DNA from 3 places in the Staphylococcus sp. HMSC068C09 genome. Region 3 is predicted to be linked to each of the others. Evidence: riboswitches for the same ligand, from Rfam matches in the RefSeq annotation. Region 3 holds a riboswitch; each other region holds the start of a gene.

Region 1 (5,841 bases), on a different contig from region 3:
AATGGTTTATGATCGACGTAAAGACCTTATTATTAGTGGTGGAGAAAATATCTATCCTTATGAAATTGAAACAGTAGCTAAAACATTCAATGGAATTATAGATGCAGTATGTGTACCTAAAGAAGATGAGACTTGGGGTCAGATTCCAGCGCTTTACTATGTCGCAAGTGAAACAATTGAGGTTAATGATCTTATAAATTTTTTACAAGAACATTTAGCAAAATATAAAGTTCCTAAGATATATCAACACGTCAATGCATTACCTTATACTTCTACTGGAAAATTACAACGTAATAAAGTTGGAACTGAGGATCATTAAATGAAAATCATTGATATACAATTTTATTACTATACCGCGCCGTTTCATTCTCCGATTACGACGCCTAAAGTCGAAATGACACATCGTAAAGCACTCATAGTACGATTTATTTCTGATGAAGGGAAAAATTATTTTGGTGAATGTAATGCATTTGAAACGGATTGGTATGATACTGAAACAATTGAGACAGTAAAAATACGAATACAACAATGGTCAAAAAAGATTTTAAATCAATCATTCAATACATTTAGTGACTGGTTACCTTATCTTGATGTATTAGATAGTTATCCAGCTACTAGATGTACTGTTGTGATGGCGGTTTATCAGATGTTTTATTCACAACCGTGCTTTAACGTTGAATATGGGGCAACAGTAAGTGGTTTATCTTCTTCACAATTACAAACACTTAAAGACACAAAGCCAGCACGTATTAAATTAAAATGGAGTTCTCATCTCATTAACGATATAAAAAAGCTACGCAATGAACTTCCATTTGAATTTAGTCTTGCACTCGATGCAAATGAATCACTGGATATGTCACAATTTCAATTATTAAAAGAGATTGATCAACACAATCTTCTATACGTTGAAGAACCATTTAAAGATTTAAATGATTTAAGCTATATAGATGTTACGCATTATCCTGCTATTGCTATTGATGAAAAAGCAACGGACGTACAATCAATTTTGAAAATTATTCATCAATATCCTATAACTGCGGTTGTGGTTAAACCATTTAGACTGGGAGGAATAGATAGAGCGCTAGAACTCATTCACTTATTAAAAGAGAAAGATATTAAAGTGATCGTTGGTGGGATGTATGAATATGGACTTAGTCGATATTTTACTGCTTTATTAGCAAAAGAAGGGTCTTATCCAGGAGATATTACTCCAGATGGATATTATTTTGAAACAGACTTTACACAAGGCATAGGCAAATTAAAAGAAGGATTGATATATTTCAATCCCCCTAAAGTTAATATAAATGCATTATCTGTTTATGAATGATGATGTGTATGTTTGTCTTTTTTTAAAGGTACGGGATCAAATCCACCTTCATGAAATGGATGGCATTTTAAAATACGTTTTACTCCCATATAGCCACCTTTAAATGCTCCATATACTTCTATAGCTTCTTTAGTATATTCAGAACAAGTAGGATAGAATCGACATGTTGGTGGTGTCATAGGGGAGATGAAATGCTGATAAATACGAATGATGCTTAGAAATAATTTTTTAAGCATAAATAAACCTCCTATAGACATTTGATTATTAAATAATTCTACCATATTTAAGAGGGGGATGAGTGATATGGAGTTTATCGATCAAGATGATAGACGAGTCACGATGCAATATAAAACTGATAACGATATACCGAATGGAAACCACGTTTTAGCTATTCCGATATTTCAAAATCAATTATTATTCACTAAACACTCTAAAAGAGGTATCGAGTTCCCTGGAGGTAAAGTTGAAATTAATGAAACTAGTCAACAAGCGATTGCTAGAGAACTTTATGAAGAAACAGGTGGAAAGGTAGAAGCCTTATATTATATCGCGCAATATCAAGTTCATACCTTTGATAAGTCACTTTTTAAAAAAGATGTGTACGTGATTAAAGTGAAATCAATTGAACATAAACATGATTATTTGGAAACAGAGGGTCCTATATTATTTCATCTAGTTAATGAGATTCCTGAGCACCAAAAAGTTATTTAATTAAAGATGAAGCAATTTTAAAATGTTTAGAAAGGGTGAAAGATCTTGGGTATTACAAATATTAGAACAATGCCTGTTGAATCCAACACTCATCGATTTGAGGAAATAACTTATACAGTAGACGAATTAAATGTAAAAGCGTTACAGATGATCCCAGCGTATCATAATGTTAAACGAATTGTAGTGTATTTACGTGGTGGAAAAGGGCAAGTTGGTAGAGTAAGAGCTTCAAGACTCATGCAATTTTCTGATTCGTATACATTAGTTATAGGTCCCTATTATAGAGGAAGTAATGGTAGTGAAGGAAAAGATGAATTTTGTAATGCTGATTTACATGATGTAACAGTACTTATTCGATTATTAAAAAATAAGTATCCCCAAGCTTTCGTCCATATGATTGGATTTTCAAGAGGTGGAATTCAAGGTTTATTATCATTTCAGGATGATCCAGTTGATAGTTATATTATTTGGGGTGGCGTTTCAGATGTTCATTTAATGTATGAAGAACGTGTGGATTTAAGGGGAATGCTAAGACGTATGGTAGGTCATCCGAAAAAAGATAAAAAGGCATATGAACAAAGAAATGCGATACGTACGTTGAATCAAAACAGTCCACCTATTTTAATTGTACATGGTGGTAAAGATTGGCAAGTGGGTATACATCAAGCGTATTTTCTTCAAGAACAACTAGAACGTAAAGGGGTCAAACATGATACATTTTATCAACTTGACGAAGGCCATGTCCCAAGACCGAAAGCATTGAAAGAAGTTTTAGATTATATACATCAATGGATGAATAATATAGAACAAGACTTACAAAGATGACTATAACAGTTATCATGTAAGTCTTTTGTTTAGATATATTATTAATGACTAAATCCACCATCTTTAGCAATATCTTTTACTTCATCTCCAAATGTTTTGAAGTTTTCTTCAAAACGTTGTTTTAAGTCATTAGCTTGATGACGATAAGCCTCAGGATCATTCCAAGCATGGATTGGATTTAAAATAGTCTTAGGCACATCTTCCATTTCAGTTGGTATACTTAAACCAAATATTTCATCTTTAGTAAATGTAGCTTGTTTTAGCTTGCCAGAAATAGCTTGATCTACCATATAACGTGTATAATGTAAGCTGATACGACGTCCAACACCATATTTTCCACCAGTCCATCCTGTATTTACTAGATATACATCAACATCATGGTCATCAATTAACTTACCAAGTAAATTCGCATATTTAGTAGGATGCAAAGGTAAAAATGGAGCGCCAAAGCATGTTGAAAATGATGGTTCAGGTTCTGTCACGCCACGTTCTGTGCCAGCTAATTTTGACGTAAAACCACTTAAGAAATGATACATTGCCTGAGATTTAGATAATTTAGAAATAGGTGGAAGTACACCAAATGCATCTGCAGTTAAGAAGATAATTGTATTAGGGTGTGCAGCTTTAGAAGGTAATACGATATTATCGATATGATGAATTGGATAAGCAGCACGTGTGTTTTCTGTGTTCGTATTATCATCAAAATCAACATGGCCACGTTCATTAACAATTGTATTTTCAAGAATAGTACCATATTGAATGGCATTATAAATTTGAGGTTCTTTTTCTTTAGATAAGTGGATAGCTTTTGCATAGCAACCACCTTCAATGTTAAAAATACCATTTTTATTCCAGCCATGTTCATCATCGCCAATTAATTTGCGAGTTGGCGTCGCTGATAATGTTGTTTTTCCTGTACCAGATAATCCAAAGAATAGAGCAACATCACCTTTTTCTCCAACATTGGCAGAACAATGCATACTCATAATATCTTGCATAGGTAATAAGTAGTTCATCACTGAAAAGATACCTTTTTTCATTTCTCCAGCGTATTCAGTACCACCAATTAAAATCACTTTATGTTTAAATGAAACAATAATAAATGTTTCAGAATGAGTACCGTCAACATCTGGATTGGCTTTAAAATGAGGGGCAGAAACGATAGTGAAATTTGGCTTAATATGACTTGCTTCCTCAATAGATTCAGGTCGGATAAACATGTTTTGTGCAAATAAATTATGCCATGCAAGCTCATTGATAATTTTTAATTTTAATTGTGAGTCTTTATCACTTCCGGCATAACCGTTAAAAACGTATAATTCATCTTTTTGATCTAAATAATCTAATACTTTGTTGTATAATTTTAAAAACACGTCTTCATCTATAGGTTGATTAATGTCTCCCCAATCAATATTGTCTCGATATGAAGGTTCGTTAACGATAAATTTATCTTTTGGTGAACGACCAGTATATTTACCTGTACTCATATTAATTGCGCCAAGTTCAGTAAGTTCACCTTCATTATTATTTAAAATCTTGTAATAAAGCTGAGTAGTAGAAAGTTGAAATAAAGTCGTTTCCTTCTCTAATAAGTGTTTGATTTTAGGTGTTTCACTGTATGTATCTATTGACATACAACATCCCTCCAAATATCTATTCATTTATATGTGTAAGCCCTTACATTAAAAAGTATAACATAATAATTTAATTATTCCATTGTAAATAAAAGAACATTTAAAAATCAAAATTGACAATTTTAAAGTATTTATGTAGTATAGGTCTTAACGGATTCTCTTATCCTGAGTGGTGGAGGGACATGGACCCAATGAAACCCAGCAACCTCTTTTTTTAAAAGAAAGGTGCCAAACCGTTTGCAGACGCAATATTTGTCTGAACGATAAGAGCGAATGGACGTTTAAGAGCCTTCTCTCTATCTAGATAGTTGAGAAGGCTCTTTTATTTTAAGCTCATTGTCAAAAGAGAATTTTCGTAAATATAGTTAAAAAAAGGAGCAAATCATGACTTATAATAAACGTTTATTTACATCAGAGTCAGTGACAGAAGGGCATCCAGATAAAATCGCCGATCAAGTATCTGATGCGATTTTAGATGAAATTTTAAAAGATGATCCTAATGCACGTGTCGCTTGTGAAACAACAGTAACAACAGGTATGGCTTTAATTTCTGGTGAAATTTCAACGTCTACATATGTAGATATTCCTAAAGTAGTACGAGAAACAATCAAAAATATTGGTTATACAAGAGCTAAATATGGTTACGATTATCAAACAATGGCTGTTTTAACAGCTATTGATGAACAATCACCTGATATTGCCCAAGGTGTAGATAAAGCACTTGAGTATCGCAATGATATATCTGAAGAAGAAATTGAAGCAACAGGTGCCGGAGACCAAGGATTAATGTTTGGTTATGCAACAAATGAAACCGAAACATATATGCCGCTTCCAATCTTTTTATCACATCAACTAGCGAAACGCTTATCAGATGTGCGTAAAGACGGTACCTTAGGTTATTTACGTCCAGATGGTAAAGTTCAAGTAACAGTAGAATACGATGAAAATGATAAACCTAAACGTATTGACACGATTGTGGTATCTTCTCAACATGCTGAAGACATTGAATTAGAACAAATCCAAAAAGATATTAAAGAGCATGTCATTTATCCGACTGTGCCTGAAGGTTTAATTGATGATGAAACTAAATTCTTTATTAATCCAACTGGTCGATTTGTTATTGGGGGTCCTCAAGGAGATGCTGGTTTAACTGGAAGAAAAATTATTGTAGATACATATGGTGGTTATGCTCGTCATGGAGGTGGCTGTTTCAGTGGTAAAGATCCTACAAAAGTAGATCGCTCTGCGGCATATGCAGCGAGATATGTTGCAAAAAATATTGTAGCAGCTGGATTAGCTGAGCAATGTGAAGTGCAATTAGCTTATGCAATTGGTGTAGCAGAA
Region 2 (5,841 bases), on a different contig from region 3:
TCGATATCTTCTTCATTAAGTACCACATATGCTTCTAAATTATTCATTGACGCAAATCGAGATACTCCAATAGCTGCGCCAACCGCATCTAAGTCGGGACGTTTATGTCCCATAATAATCACTTTGTCGCCTTCAGTTAAGATATCTTTCAATGCGTGAGAGATAACACGTGCTCTAACACGTGTTCGTTTTTCCATCGGGTCAGTCTTACCTCCGTAAAAGCGGACATTACCATTCATGTTTTTAATTGCAACTTGGTCTCCTCCACGACCTAAGGCTAAATCAAGTCCTGATTGAGATAATTCACCAAGTTCAATTAAATCTTCGGTACCTTCACCAACACCAATACTTAATGTCAATTGTGCACGATAGCCTACACTTTTTTCACGTAACTGACTTAGAATATCAAAATTAGAATCTTCTATTTCTGCTAAGATTTTTTGGTTTAAATACGCTACGAATTGATCTGAACTATAACGTTTAAAATAAATGTTATATTCAGTTGCCCATCGACTAATAATACGTGTCACCATTGAGTTGATTTCAGAACGTTGTGTGTCATTCATATTTTGTGTAATTTCATCGTAGTTATCTAAAAACAACGTTGCAATGATAGGCTTTGATTCTTCATATAATTCATTTGTATGTACTTCTTCTGTAATATCGAAGAAATATAAACAACGTTCTTCTTCAGAATAACGCACATGATAATGGTACTGACCATGTTCGATTTCTATTTCTTGTATTCTTTCAAGTTGCTTAAGAATATTCGGAAAAACTTCATTGACTGGTTCTGAGATGACATTCGTTTCTAGATGTTCAGACATATATTGGTTGATCCATTCGATGTGATCGTCAGCATCAATCACAACTAAACCAATTGGCATGCGTTTAATTGCTTTATTACTTCCTGCTGAAATATGACCACTCAGATTATCCACATAATGATCCATTTTTGATAATGCTTGTTTAATCAATACCGCACTAATGACGATCATAATGATTAAAGCAATCGCCGTAAACGTTGCAATTAAAGGTTTAAATATAAACCCTACAATAACAATTGCAATTGCCGTAAGCACCATCAAAATGTAAGGAATAAGCAATGCTTTTTTAGTGGATTGACGGTTCATTCTTCCACCTCTATTCACTTTTTAAAGTCATTTTTTAATCATTCGTTTTAAGTTAATTCCTAAATCAAGTACGCCAAGTAATGATACGATATGCGTAAAGGGTGAAATCACTGTCCCCACGACCATTAATAATATAGATACCGCATCAGGTAATCGTTTGGCCTTTCCAAAGAAATGAATCAAACTCAATCCTTGGATATACATTAATAATGATAACACAACTTCGAAATTCAATACGATACTTTGGAATATACTTGGTTTCATCGCAAACATCACACATACTAGCACAATCATGTAAATCCATAATAATGTGCGATTCATCTGCCAAGCAAATAAAGGTCTAAAAATAGGTGTTGCTACTTTGAATTTGCGTAAAATTGGAAATGTAATGATGATATTAATTAAAACTAAAAGAAAGACCATAATAATGATGTAACTTGGAAGTTGAACAGCCATTTGACGAAATCCTTCTTCTAAGATGATCTTATAATCTGATTCAACGCCTGAATTTACAATCGCATTGTTCATTGCGTCTTTTGCTGGTTTAATCAATACTTCGGTATTTGGAATCTTTTTGAACGCTTGTAATAACATAAATGCAATTAACGTCACAATACTTATATACATTGTTGTAATATATAAGATGCGTTCTTTAGATGTACGTTCTTTTAATAATTGGCCAATTACAAAACTTAGTAATAAAACTAGAATCATGGCACTTAATACAAAGGTATTCCCTAATAAGGTCGTGATGACTACAGTGAGTAAAGCTCCAATTCCAAATGTAGCAATTGATTTATGCCACATGATAATCCCTGGAATGGTAGCGAATAAACATAGAATCAGACCAATTATTGGCAATACATACGTAACTAAAGCAACTGCTACAAGCACGATAGTTCCTATAATTATTGCTTTAGGATGTACTTTTGAAAACACATTCGCCACTCCTATACTTTTTTGACTATAACGTCTATTTTAACCTCTATATTCAAATTAAACAAATGTGTTAACTGTTCTCTTATCTATTATTTTCGTTTGAATTTCGAAACTTTTAAAAAGTGATACAAGTTAGGTGCCCAGTCATTAAAATTAAGTAAAAAACCATCATGGCCTACGTTGTCTGGAACAAAAAAGTGACGATGATATTTAAAACGTTCTCCTACTGCTCTAACTTGATCATCTGGATATAACAAGTCATCTGTAAAGCCCATAGTTAGTACTTTTGTATTTAAAGATTGGAAGACCTCATCCACATCATCGCGCTGACGATCAAGATGATGACTATCTAAGACATTCAACATCGTTAAGTAACACGATAAATCGTAGGATTCTTTAAACTTATTGCCTTGATAACGTTGATAATTGACTACTTCATCTGGTGTGAAACGCGCGTCATAACTTTTTGAAGAACGATATGTTAAGAATCCAAGTTGTCTTGCAATACTAAGTCCCTCTTTACCTCCAATATGAATCGCTTCACGTGCAATTTCATTGAAAGCACGACTGTATGAAGAGGTTTTATCTGTAGCTGCTAAGATGACTGCCTTATCTACTTCGAATTGATGATTATATAATAATTCCATCACTTGCATGCCACCTAAACTGCCACCAATTAAAATATCGATTTTAGTAAATCCAAGGGCCTTTATTCCCAATTCAATTGCCTTAACTATATCTCTTAATGTTATTGTTTTAGGAAAATGAGCATCGTTTAATGGGGAGCTTGAACCAAAAGGACTTCCAATAACATTAAAAGTAAGAAACTGATAATCATAGATTGGCATATAACCACCATCAATGATTTCACGCCACCATCCAGGATGTTCATCTGTACCATAAGTTAAATGATTACCAGTCAGAGCATGACAAACCACAACAAGCGGTTGTCCCGAATAACCTACGTGCTCATAACGCAATTTTAGATTCTCAATTGTTTCACCTGATTCTGTTGTAAAAGCACCTAAATGTAATGTATCTACTGTATAATTTGTCATGCTATGCCTCCTTAGAATAAAAAAATCGCTTCTACTCTTAATTTTAAAAGTGTGAAGCGATAATACTTTAGTACTTATCATTCGAGTATCTCGTTGGTTGTAGCACCGTACAATGATTTGTCGGTTGCTGAAGCTTCATAGGGCCAATTCCCTCTACTTCTCAAAATAAGAGTATCTATATATTGATTGCATTGTTTAATTTAAATTTATTTTAATACAATTGTCTGGTTAACTTCAATGCGCAGTAAATAAATGGATTAAAAGAACCATCGTATACCTGCAATGAATATAATACCTACAATAATAGTAATGGTTAGACTACGCGTCACAACTGCGATAATGACTGTAGGAATGGTTGCTACAATGAATGGAATATTTAATTCAAAGCCCTGCATGCCTTTATGTTGAACGATAAAACTATCAATAACTAGCGCAGTGAATAATGAAATCGGAATAAATGACAGCCATTTGATGACTGTTTCTGACAGTTGAATACGTGAAATCATTAAAAAGGGTACGACACGTACAATTAATGTCACTAATCCACATAAAACGATGAGTAAAAGCATATGTCCAGTTATCGTCATCGATCCATCACCACCCCAAGTGTTGCAGCACAAATTGATGTAACAAGAATGGCCACATAAGAGGGCATCAACCAACTTAAAATGAACATCATTACAATAACGAACGCAATTAATACGATATATATACTTATTTTGGAACGTGTAATCGTTTCAAATTGAGCCATAGCCAAGAAAATAAACATAGCTGTAATCGCAAAGTCTAATCCTAACATTTCAGGATGAGAGATGTATTTCCCAAAGACTGCTCCTAACACACAAGCGATTGCCCAAAATGAATAAGCAGTAATATTTAATCCATGTAACCATCGGTCATTAATTGTTTCCCCTTTTAAGTGTGGCGTTATAGCAACCCCAAAGGTCTCGTCAGTAAGAAGAGAAGACAAAGCTAAACGATTCCATATACCATAATCTTTATAATTAGGTGATAATGTCATAGACAATAAAAAGAAGCGGGAATTCACAATTAACGTTGTTAACACGATTGCTGATATAGGTGTACCAGTAATAACTAAAGCACAAATAATAAATTGTGCTGCGCCTGCATAAACCAATAAACATAACAGAAGAATTTCTAGAACACTAAAATCCTGAGAAGCTGCCACAATGCCAAATGATAGTCCTATACCGATGTATCCTAGTAGTGTTGGAATACATTCTTTGACTCCTTGTTGAAATGTTACATGTGACGTCATGTTAGCTCCCCCATTATATATGTATTTTCAAATTGACTATATATTTTAATTAAATTCAGTCTAATATAATCTAATAGACGCTTCAATATCTTTAGACGTCCGTTTGAGTGAGGTTAGAGAGAAGGGCGTTTAGAAATATTGATACTTCAACGTTTTAAAAATATCAGAAATTTTCGATATTTTTGAATTTACCTTTCTCAGGGCAGTCTTATTTTAATATAAAAATAAATAAAGCGATAGAGGACTACGTCACTCTATCACTTTATGAGTTGAATTCTATTGAATGATTAGTTGACTGGACGAATTTCTGTTTTGCCGCCCATAAATGGTACAAGTGCTTCTGGAATTGTAATTGAACCATCTTCGTTTTGGTAGTTTTCTACGATAGCTGCAAATGTACGACCTACTGCAAGTCCACTACCATTTAATGTGTGTACTAATTCTGGTTTAGAAGAAGCATCACGTTTGAAACGAATGTTAGCACGACGAGCTTGGAAATCAGTACAGTTTGAGCAAGAACTAATTTCTTTGTAGTCATTGTAACTTGGTAACCATACTTCTAAGTCATATGTTTTACTTGCGCTGAAACCAATATCTCCAGTACATAAGATCACGCGACGATATGGTAATTTTAATTCTTCTAAAATTGCTTCGGCATTTTGAGTCATATCTTCTAATGCATCCCAAGAATCTTCAGGTTTTTCAAAACGTACCATTTCAACTTTATCGAATTGATGTAAACGAATTAAACCTCTTGTATCTCTACCAGCTGATCCCGCTTCACTACGGAAACATGCAGTTTGACCAGTGAATTTTTCTGGTAACACACCAGGTTGGATAATTTCATTTCTATAGAAGTTTGTTAATGGCACTTCTGCAGTTGGAATTGTATATAAGCCTTCTTTTTCAACTTTGAATAAATCTTCTTCAAATTTAGGTAATTGGCCTGTACCAAACATTGTATCTGCATTTACCAATTGAGGTGTCATCATTTCTGTATAACCATGTTGTGTTGTATGTTTTGTTAACATATAGTTCATTAATGCACGTTCTAATAAAGCACCATCTTTAGTTAAATAAACGAAGCGCGCACCTGATACTTTTGCAGCACGTTCGAAATCAGCCATTTTTAATTCTTCTACTAAATCCCAGTGCGCTTTTGGTTCAAAATCAAATTCACGAGGCGTACCCCATTTTTTTAATTCAACATTTTCAGTGTCGTCAGCACCTTGTGGTACGTCATCTGCAATTAAGTTTGGAATACGAATTAAGATATCACGAATTTTGTTATCTACTTCATTTAATTTTGCATCATTTTCTTTAATTTCATCGCCTAATTCACGCATTTCTTTAATGACGTCATCTGCATCTTCTTTATTACGTTTTTTTTCAGCGATTTGATCACTTACTTTGTTACGACGTGCTTTCATTT
Region 3 (5,841 bases):
GAATTGGATTATAAATACAATAATTAAAATAAATACGGTTGACACTAGAATGACGTCGTTTTGGTTACGTGTAAAACCAGTTAAGTAAGCTAAGTTACCTAAACCACCTGCACCAATAACGCCTGCAATAGCAGTTGAACCAACTAAAGCGATAGCAGTTACTGTAATACCTGAAACAAGTGCTGGCATTGCTTCTGGAAGCAATACTTTTCGAACGACTGTCCAAGTATTCGCACCCATAGACCATGCTGCTTCAATAACGCCTTTATCGATTTCTTTAAATGCGATTTCAACTAATCTTGCGTAGAACGGTGCAGCGCCAATGATTAATGCTGGAAGTGCTCCCGTCGGTCCACTAATTGTACCTAATAATACACTTGTGAACGGAATTAATAACAAAATTAAAATAATAAATGGAATCGCACGGAACAAGTTAACTATAAATGAAACTACCGTATAGAAAATTTTAGCTCCAGGTGCATCACTTTTAGCTGATAAGAAAAGCAGCACACCTAAGATTAAGCCAAAGATAAAAGCAAAAATGGTTGACACTACAGTCATATAAAGTGTTTCATATATTGCTTGCCAAACTTCAGGCCATTGCACGTTAGGCATAGTAATCATTTCATGGAAGATATCACCATATGATTTATCCATGTTTAATCACCTCCACATTTACGTGTTGTTTATGTAACTCAGTTACAAATGTATTAAATCCATCTTCACTAATATGTGGAATATGTACAATTAAAAATCCAATTGAACCTGTACGTGTATTTTTAATATTTGCTTCCAAAATATTTAATTCAATATTCTGCATTCGCGTAATATCAGATACAACAGGTTGTGTGGTATTATTACCGTTGAAATTCAATCTTACAATATAAGCGTCTTTGTTCAATGGTTCTAGATGTTTAATTGAATCTTCAAAATCGTCGTCTAAATCGTCTTTCACGAATCGTTTTGTCACCTCATGTTGAGGATTTTCAAATACTTCATCAACATTACCTTGCTCAATAACACGCCCATTTTCCATCACTGCAACTTCATCACATATGCGTCTAATCACTTGCATTTCATGTGTAATAATCACAATCGTTAGATTTCTTTCTTCTTTTATTTTTAATAGTAAATCTAAAATTTCATCCGTTGTTTGTGGATCTAGCGCACTTGTAGCCTCGTCACATAATAAGACATTCGGATCATTCGCTAATGCACGAGCAATCCCAACTCTTTGTTTTTGACCACCTGATAATTCTGAAGGATAAGCTTTTTCACGACCTTTTAAACCGACCAACTCTACAAGTTCTAAAGCTCTTTGTTTTGCTTCTGCACGAGATACTCCAGCTATTTCTAGTGGGAACATAATATTACTAATGACAGTACGTGACCATAACAAATTAAAATGTTGGAAAATCATACTTACTTTTTGTCGTTTTTTTCTCAAATCTGACTTAGAAAGTTTGTTAATATTGTCTCCATCTATAATGATATCCCCTGAAGTCGGTTCTTCTAGATTATTAAACATTCGAATTAACGTACTTTTACCAGCACCAGAAAACCCAATCACTCCAAAAATTGAGCCTGATTCTATATTCAAGTCAACGTGATCTACTGCTAGTACATCTTTGTTCTTTGTGTGATAGCGTTTAACAACTTGATTTAACTCAATCACGTTAAATGCCTCCCTTAAATTCCTTATGTAATTAAAAAATGCTTTCCCATCTAGAGAGATGAGAAAGCATTTAAAATTATCTTTCTCTCATCTTCTAAAGTCTTAAACTTTATGTGAATTGGCACCATTTCCATTATAGACGGTTGCCGGGCTTCGTAGGGCACATCCCTCCACCTCTCTCGATAAGAGTTTTCGCACTATTTAATTAATTTATATCCTATCACTGTACTAATAATTCGTCAATCATTTTTTTAACTTTTCTAACAAATATGGCACGGATTGAAATGCATAGATTCTATCTACCTCTTTATCCTTATCCATAATTAACAGTACAGGTACAGACATAATTTTATATTCTTCACTAAAATACTTATGGAAATTTAAATCAATTTTTTTAAGTGGTAATTGTTCGATATCATTTGCAATATCTAGCATGCGCTCTGAAATCTTACATGTTCCACACATAGGAGTATATCCAAATATTAAATGTTTATCTTTATCAAAGTGTTCTTTGATGTCTTCGATTTTAATAGAATTATTCATTCACAAGTACTAACCTTTCAGAACTTAAATTAGGTATAAGTTTTTTCTCTTTTTTTACGTTAAATCCGTATTTACTCAATACATGAGCAAGATAATTTTTGGGACAACGTGCGACTTCACAATATGTTTTATCTACATAGATATGTTCACTTTCACTTAAATAACGTTTAAACCACTTTCTAATTTTTTCGCCCTCATCATCTGAATCGGCAAGAATATAGACCTGTTTTCCATATAACGTTTCTATCATATCGTCTAGTTTGTCGATACTCATTGTACCATGTGTACAAATAATATTTACAGGTTCAGCAATGACTTGTTGCACTTTCTTCTTATCAGATTTACCTTCAACAATGATAACTTTATTTAAAATTGCCATGTTCATCCACCTTCTAAGTCGATATTAAACAATCATTTACTTTTTCACGTTATTGATGAATATAAACACAATTTACAGATAATTAATATAATTATATAAAAAACTCCTAGATTTAATATCAAGGAGTTTTAAAAAATTATTCGCCAATCATTTCAGAGTATTGTTCAGCTGATAGTAATTCATCTAATTGACTTTCGTCACTTAATTCAACTTTTACCATCCATGCTTTTTCATAAGGTGATTCATTAACAAATTCTGGACTATCTTCTAATTCGTCATTTGTTTCAACAATTTTACCAGAGACAGGTGCATACAATTCAGATACTGTCTTTACTGATTCAACACTACCAAATGTATCCCCTTCATTAATTTCATCATCGACATCTGGTAATTCGACAAATACGATGTCTCCTAATTCACCTTGCGCGTATTCAGTAATACCAATTGTTGCCGTATTTCCTTCAACTTTAACCCATTCATGTTCCTTAGAATATTTGAATTCGCTCGGTACTGCCACGAAAATCCCCTCCTAAAAATAATTACAATTTAATGATGCCATACCGTAAGTTTTCATTCAACTATTAATATTAAAAGTTGTGATTATACTTTCTATAACCATACATCTTTATATTGTTCCTCATTAAAACCTAATGTAACTTTTTCACCTGAAACCGCTAGCGGACGTTTTACCAACATTCCATCTGAGGATAAGAGTTCTAATTTTTCATCATTAGATAATTTTTTTAATTTATCTTTCAAACCAAGTTCTCTATATTTCACACCATGTGTATTAAAGAATTTATTTATTTCCACTTCTGATTTAACTACTAACTCTTTGAATTCTTGTTTTGTAGGTGTGTGTTGCACAATATCTATAGACTCATAACTCACTCCATGCTCATCTAAAAATCGAGCAGCTTTTTTACAAGTTGTGCATTTTGGATATTGATAAAATTTAATCATTCAGTATTATCCTCCTATTTAAACTTATTATAAATATATCAAATTATTTAAATAAACGCTCTACTTTTTAAGCTTTATTTTTTTCTAAATATTAGTAATTAGTTATAATATATAAAACAAGCTAAAAGGAGTGTAAAGTATGAAAAATATTACTACTACTGAAGAATTTAATTCAGTTATTCAAAGTGAACAACCTGTAATTGTAAAATTTGAAGCTGGTTGGTGTCCTGATTGTAAAGCAATGGATATGTGGATTGATCCAATCGTTGACAAGTATAACGACTATAAATGGTATTCTGTAAATCGTGATGAATTAGAAGATGTAGCATCAGACAATGAAGTCATGGGTATCCCAAGTTTACTTATATTTGAAAATGGTCAAAAACAAGCTCATTTGCATTCTGCTAATGCAAAATCACCTGAACAAGTTGAATCATTCTTAAAAGAAACATTTAATAAATAATTAAAGAACCACACTCGTTATTTTGAGTGTGGTTTCTTTAGTATTCTGAGATTAAATGTTTATTTTTACGTTTTGCTTTAGGTGGTACCTCTTCTAAATCAGTAAGATACAATAAACCTGCAATAGCTTCATCTTTAGCAATACCAAACGCTTTTCTTACTTTTGGTTCAAAGATGTACAATGGCGTTTTCCAACATGTACCAATACCTTTTTCATAAAGTAATAACATTAGATTCTGAGTGTATGCACCCATCGCAAAAAAGTTTTCGCGATTTTGTCGTTGTCGTGGGTCAGTTTTAAGTACTAAAACTAACATACCTCCTAAATTTGTCACCGCGTTATAATGATCTTCTTGTTTTTCTGGACTATTTGGAAAGGCAAAACGTGTAATATCTCTACTCATATCTCCTAATCTATCTTTAGAAACATGAATAACTCTCCACGGTTCTCTCATACCATGATTAGGAGCGTCAGTAGCTTGTTCTATGGCTTTAAATACATCTTCATCATTAATCACCATATCATGTTTAAATTTCTTTATACTTCTTCTTAAAGAAATTACTTCTTGTAATTCCACAATTATCGCTCCTCTATATTGATAACTATTATCAATTATACGCGGATATCGATGACATTTCAATGTATACTACATGCTTTCGTAAAATAATAATTGTTTTTTTAGTTCTTTAACATGAATCTGCCCTGGCGCTTGAGGTTCACCTAAGCAACCATATGACACTGTACCCCCAAAAACACCTTGAGCAGTTCGGCTCACTAATCCTAAATGAGACATAGATATTCCAATAACTTGTTGAGAAATCGCTTCAGATGTATAAGCTACTGCTTCTAATAGCATTGCTACGTCCTGTTTTTCCTTAGGCATTACTGCAATTTTTACATACTCAGGATTTAATTTTTGCATTTTATAATATGTGAATTTTAATTCTTCTAACGGTGGCGTTTCTAAAAAATTATGATAGGACACAATTATTTGTTTCTGATGACGATGTGCATTTTCTATAATACGCTTATGCGTCTCAACCTCAATATTTGACTCCCATTCTATATCTATCATTTGACATTCATCTATTGAGGAAATTGTTTCAATTAACTGTAAATATTCTTTATTAGTTAACTGACCTTTTCCACCTTGAGAAATTGTGCGATACGTCACCAATATTTTAAAATGATCCTTTATTTCATTTAGAAGTGAAAGGTTTTTCATTAAAAGTTCGTGATGATGACTCTCCCACTGATCTATACGCAACTCAATGATATCTATATATGCATGATTATCATTGATACTATTTAACGTTTCATTATCTATTATATCTTGAGGTGCTATGGTTGCAGCTACCTTTACTTCTGCCATATAATCCCTTCTTTTCTTGCCATTTACAATTTTATATTATTTTAAACTATTTATGTCACACTCGCCAATGTTTAAAATTCTTTTTAATTTTTACAAATCATGATTTAAAACTTTTTAGTTGGGTATATAATAATTGTATTCGAATTTAGGAGGTAATAATAATGGCAGTTCAATATGAAACTAAAGCAACAAACGTTGGTGGACGTAAAGGACACGTACACACAGACGATAATGCAATAAATGTAGATGTATTACCACCACAACAAGCAGATGGAAACGCAACTAACCCTGAACAATTATTCGCAGCTGGCTATGCTTCATGCTTCAATGGTGCATATGACCTTATTTTAAAACAAAACAAAGTTCGCGGAGCAGAACCTGAGGTAACTTTAACTGTACGCTTAGAAGATGATCCAAATGCTGAAAGTCCAAAATTAAGCGTATCT

The links. A riboswitch is a leader RNA that binds a small molecule or an ion and turns the genes downstream of it on or off. The one in region 3 is predicted to bind S-adenosylmethionine.
Region 1: it holds a riboswitch for S-adenosylmethionine, as region 3 does, so the genes downstream of both, metK (methionine adenosyltransferase) here and HMPREF2930_RS05420 (methionine ABC transporter ATP-binding protein) in region 3, are expected to answer to the same signal.
Region 2: it holds a riboswitch for S-adenosylmethionine, as region 3 does, so the genes downstream of both, HMPREF2930_RS04170 (homoserine O-acetyltransferase MetX) here and HMPREF2930_RS05420 (methionine ABC transporter ATP-binding protein) in region 3, are expected to answer to the same signal.

What each region holds. Positions count from the first base shown of each region.
Region 1 covers NZ_KV813741.1:6,345-12,185, reverse strand. The annotation lists gene menE (o-succinylbenzoate--CoA ligase) at 1-319, shown strand, start outside; gene menC (o-succinylbenzoate synthase) at 320-1,327, shown strand; gene yidD (membrane protein insertion efficiency factor YidD) at 1,318-1,563, opposite strand; partial or broken gene ytkD (RNA deprotection pyrophosphohydrolase) at 1,631-2,103, shown strand; gene HMPREF2930_RS01930 (alpha/beta hydrolase family protein) at 2,084-2,863, shown strand; gene pckA (phosphoenolpyruvate carboxykinase (ATP)) at 2,905-4,497, opposite strand; SAM riboswitch class I at 4,655-4,767, shown strand; gene metK (methionine adenosyltransferase) at 4,882-5,841, shown strand, end outside.
Region 2 covers NZ_KV813755.1:12,679-18,519, forward strand. The annotation lists gene HMPREF2930_RS04160 (DHH family phosphoesterase) at 1-1,133, opposite strand, end outside; gene HMPREF2930_RS04165 (YybS family protein) at 1,161-2,072, opposite strand; gene HMPREF2930_RS04170 (homoserine O-acetyltransferase MetX) at 2,162-3,130, opposite strand; SAM riboswitch class I at 3,202-3,302, opposite strand; gene HMPREF2930_RS04175 (AzlD domain-containing protein) at 3,388-3,717, opposite strand; gene HMPREF2930_RS04180 (AzlC family ABC transporter permease) at 3,714-4,409, opposite strand; gene serS (serine--tRNA ligase) at 4,697-5,841, opposite strand, start outside.
Region 3 covers NZ_KV813756.1:127,475-133,315, reverse strand. The annotation lists gene HMPREF2930_RS05425 (methionine ABC transporter permease) at 1-657, opposite strand, end outside; gene HMPREF2930_RS05420 (methionine ABC transporter ATP-binding protein) at 650-1,675, opposite strand; SAM riboswitch class I at 1,760-1,864, opposite strand; gene HMPREF2930_RS05415 (thioredoxin family protein) at 1,919-2,218, opposite strand; gene HMPREF2930_RS05410 (toprim domain-containing protein) at 2,211-2,597, opposite strand; gene gcvH (glycine cleavage system protein GcvH) at 2,734-3,114, opposite strand; gene HMPREF2930_RS05400 (arsenate reductase family protein) at 3,207-3,560, opposite strand; gene HMPREF2930_RS05395 (thioredoxin family protein) at 3,700-4,023, shown strand; gene HMPREF2930_RS05390 (nitroreductase family protein) at 4,061-4,600, opposite strand; gene aroD (type I 3-dehydroquinate dehydratase) at 4,670-5,395, opposite strand; gene HMPREF2930_RS05380 (organic hydroperoxide resistance protein) at 5,557-5,841, shown strand, end outside.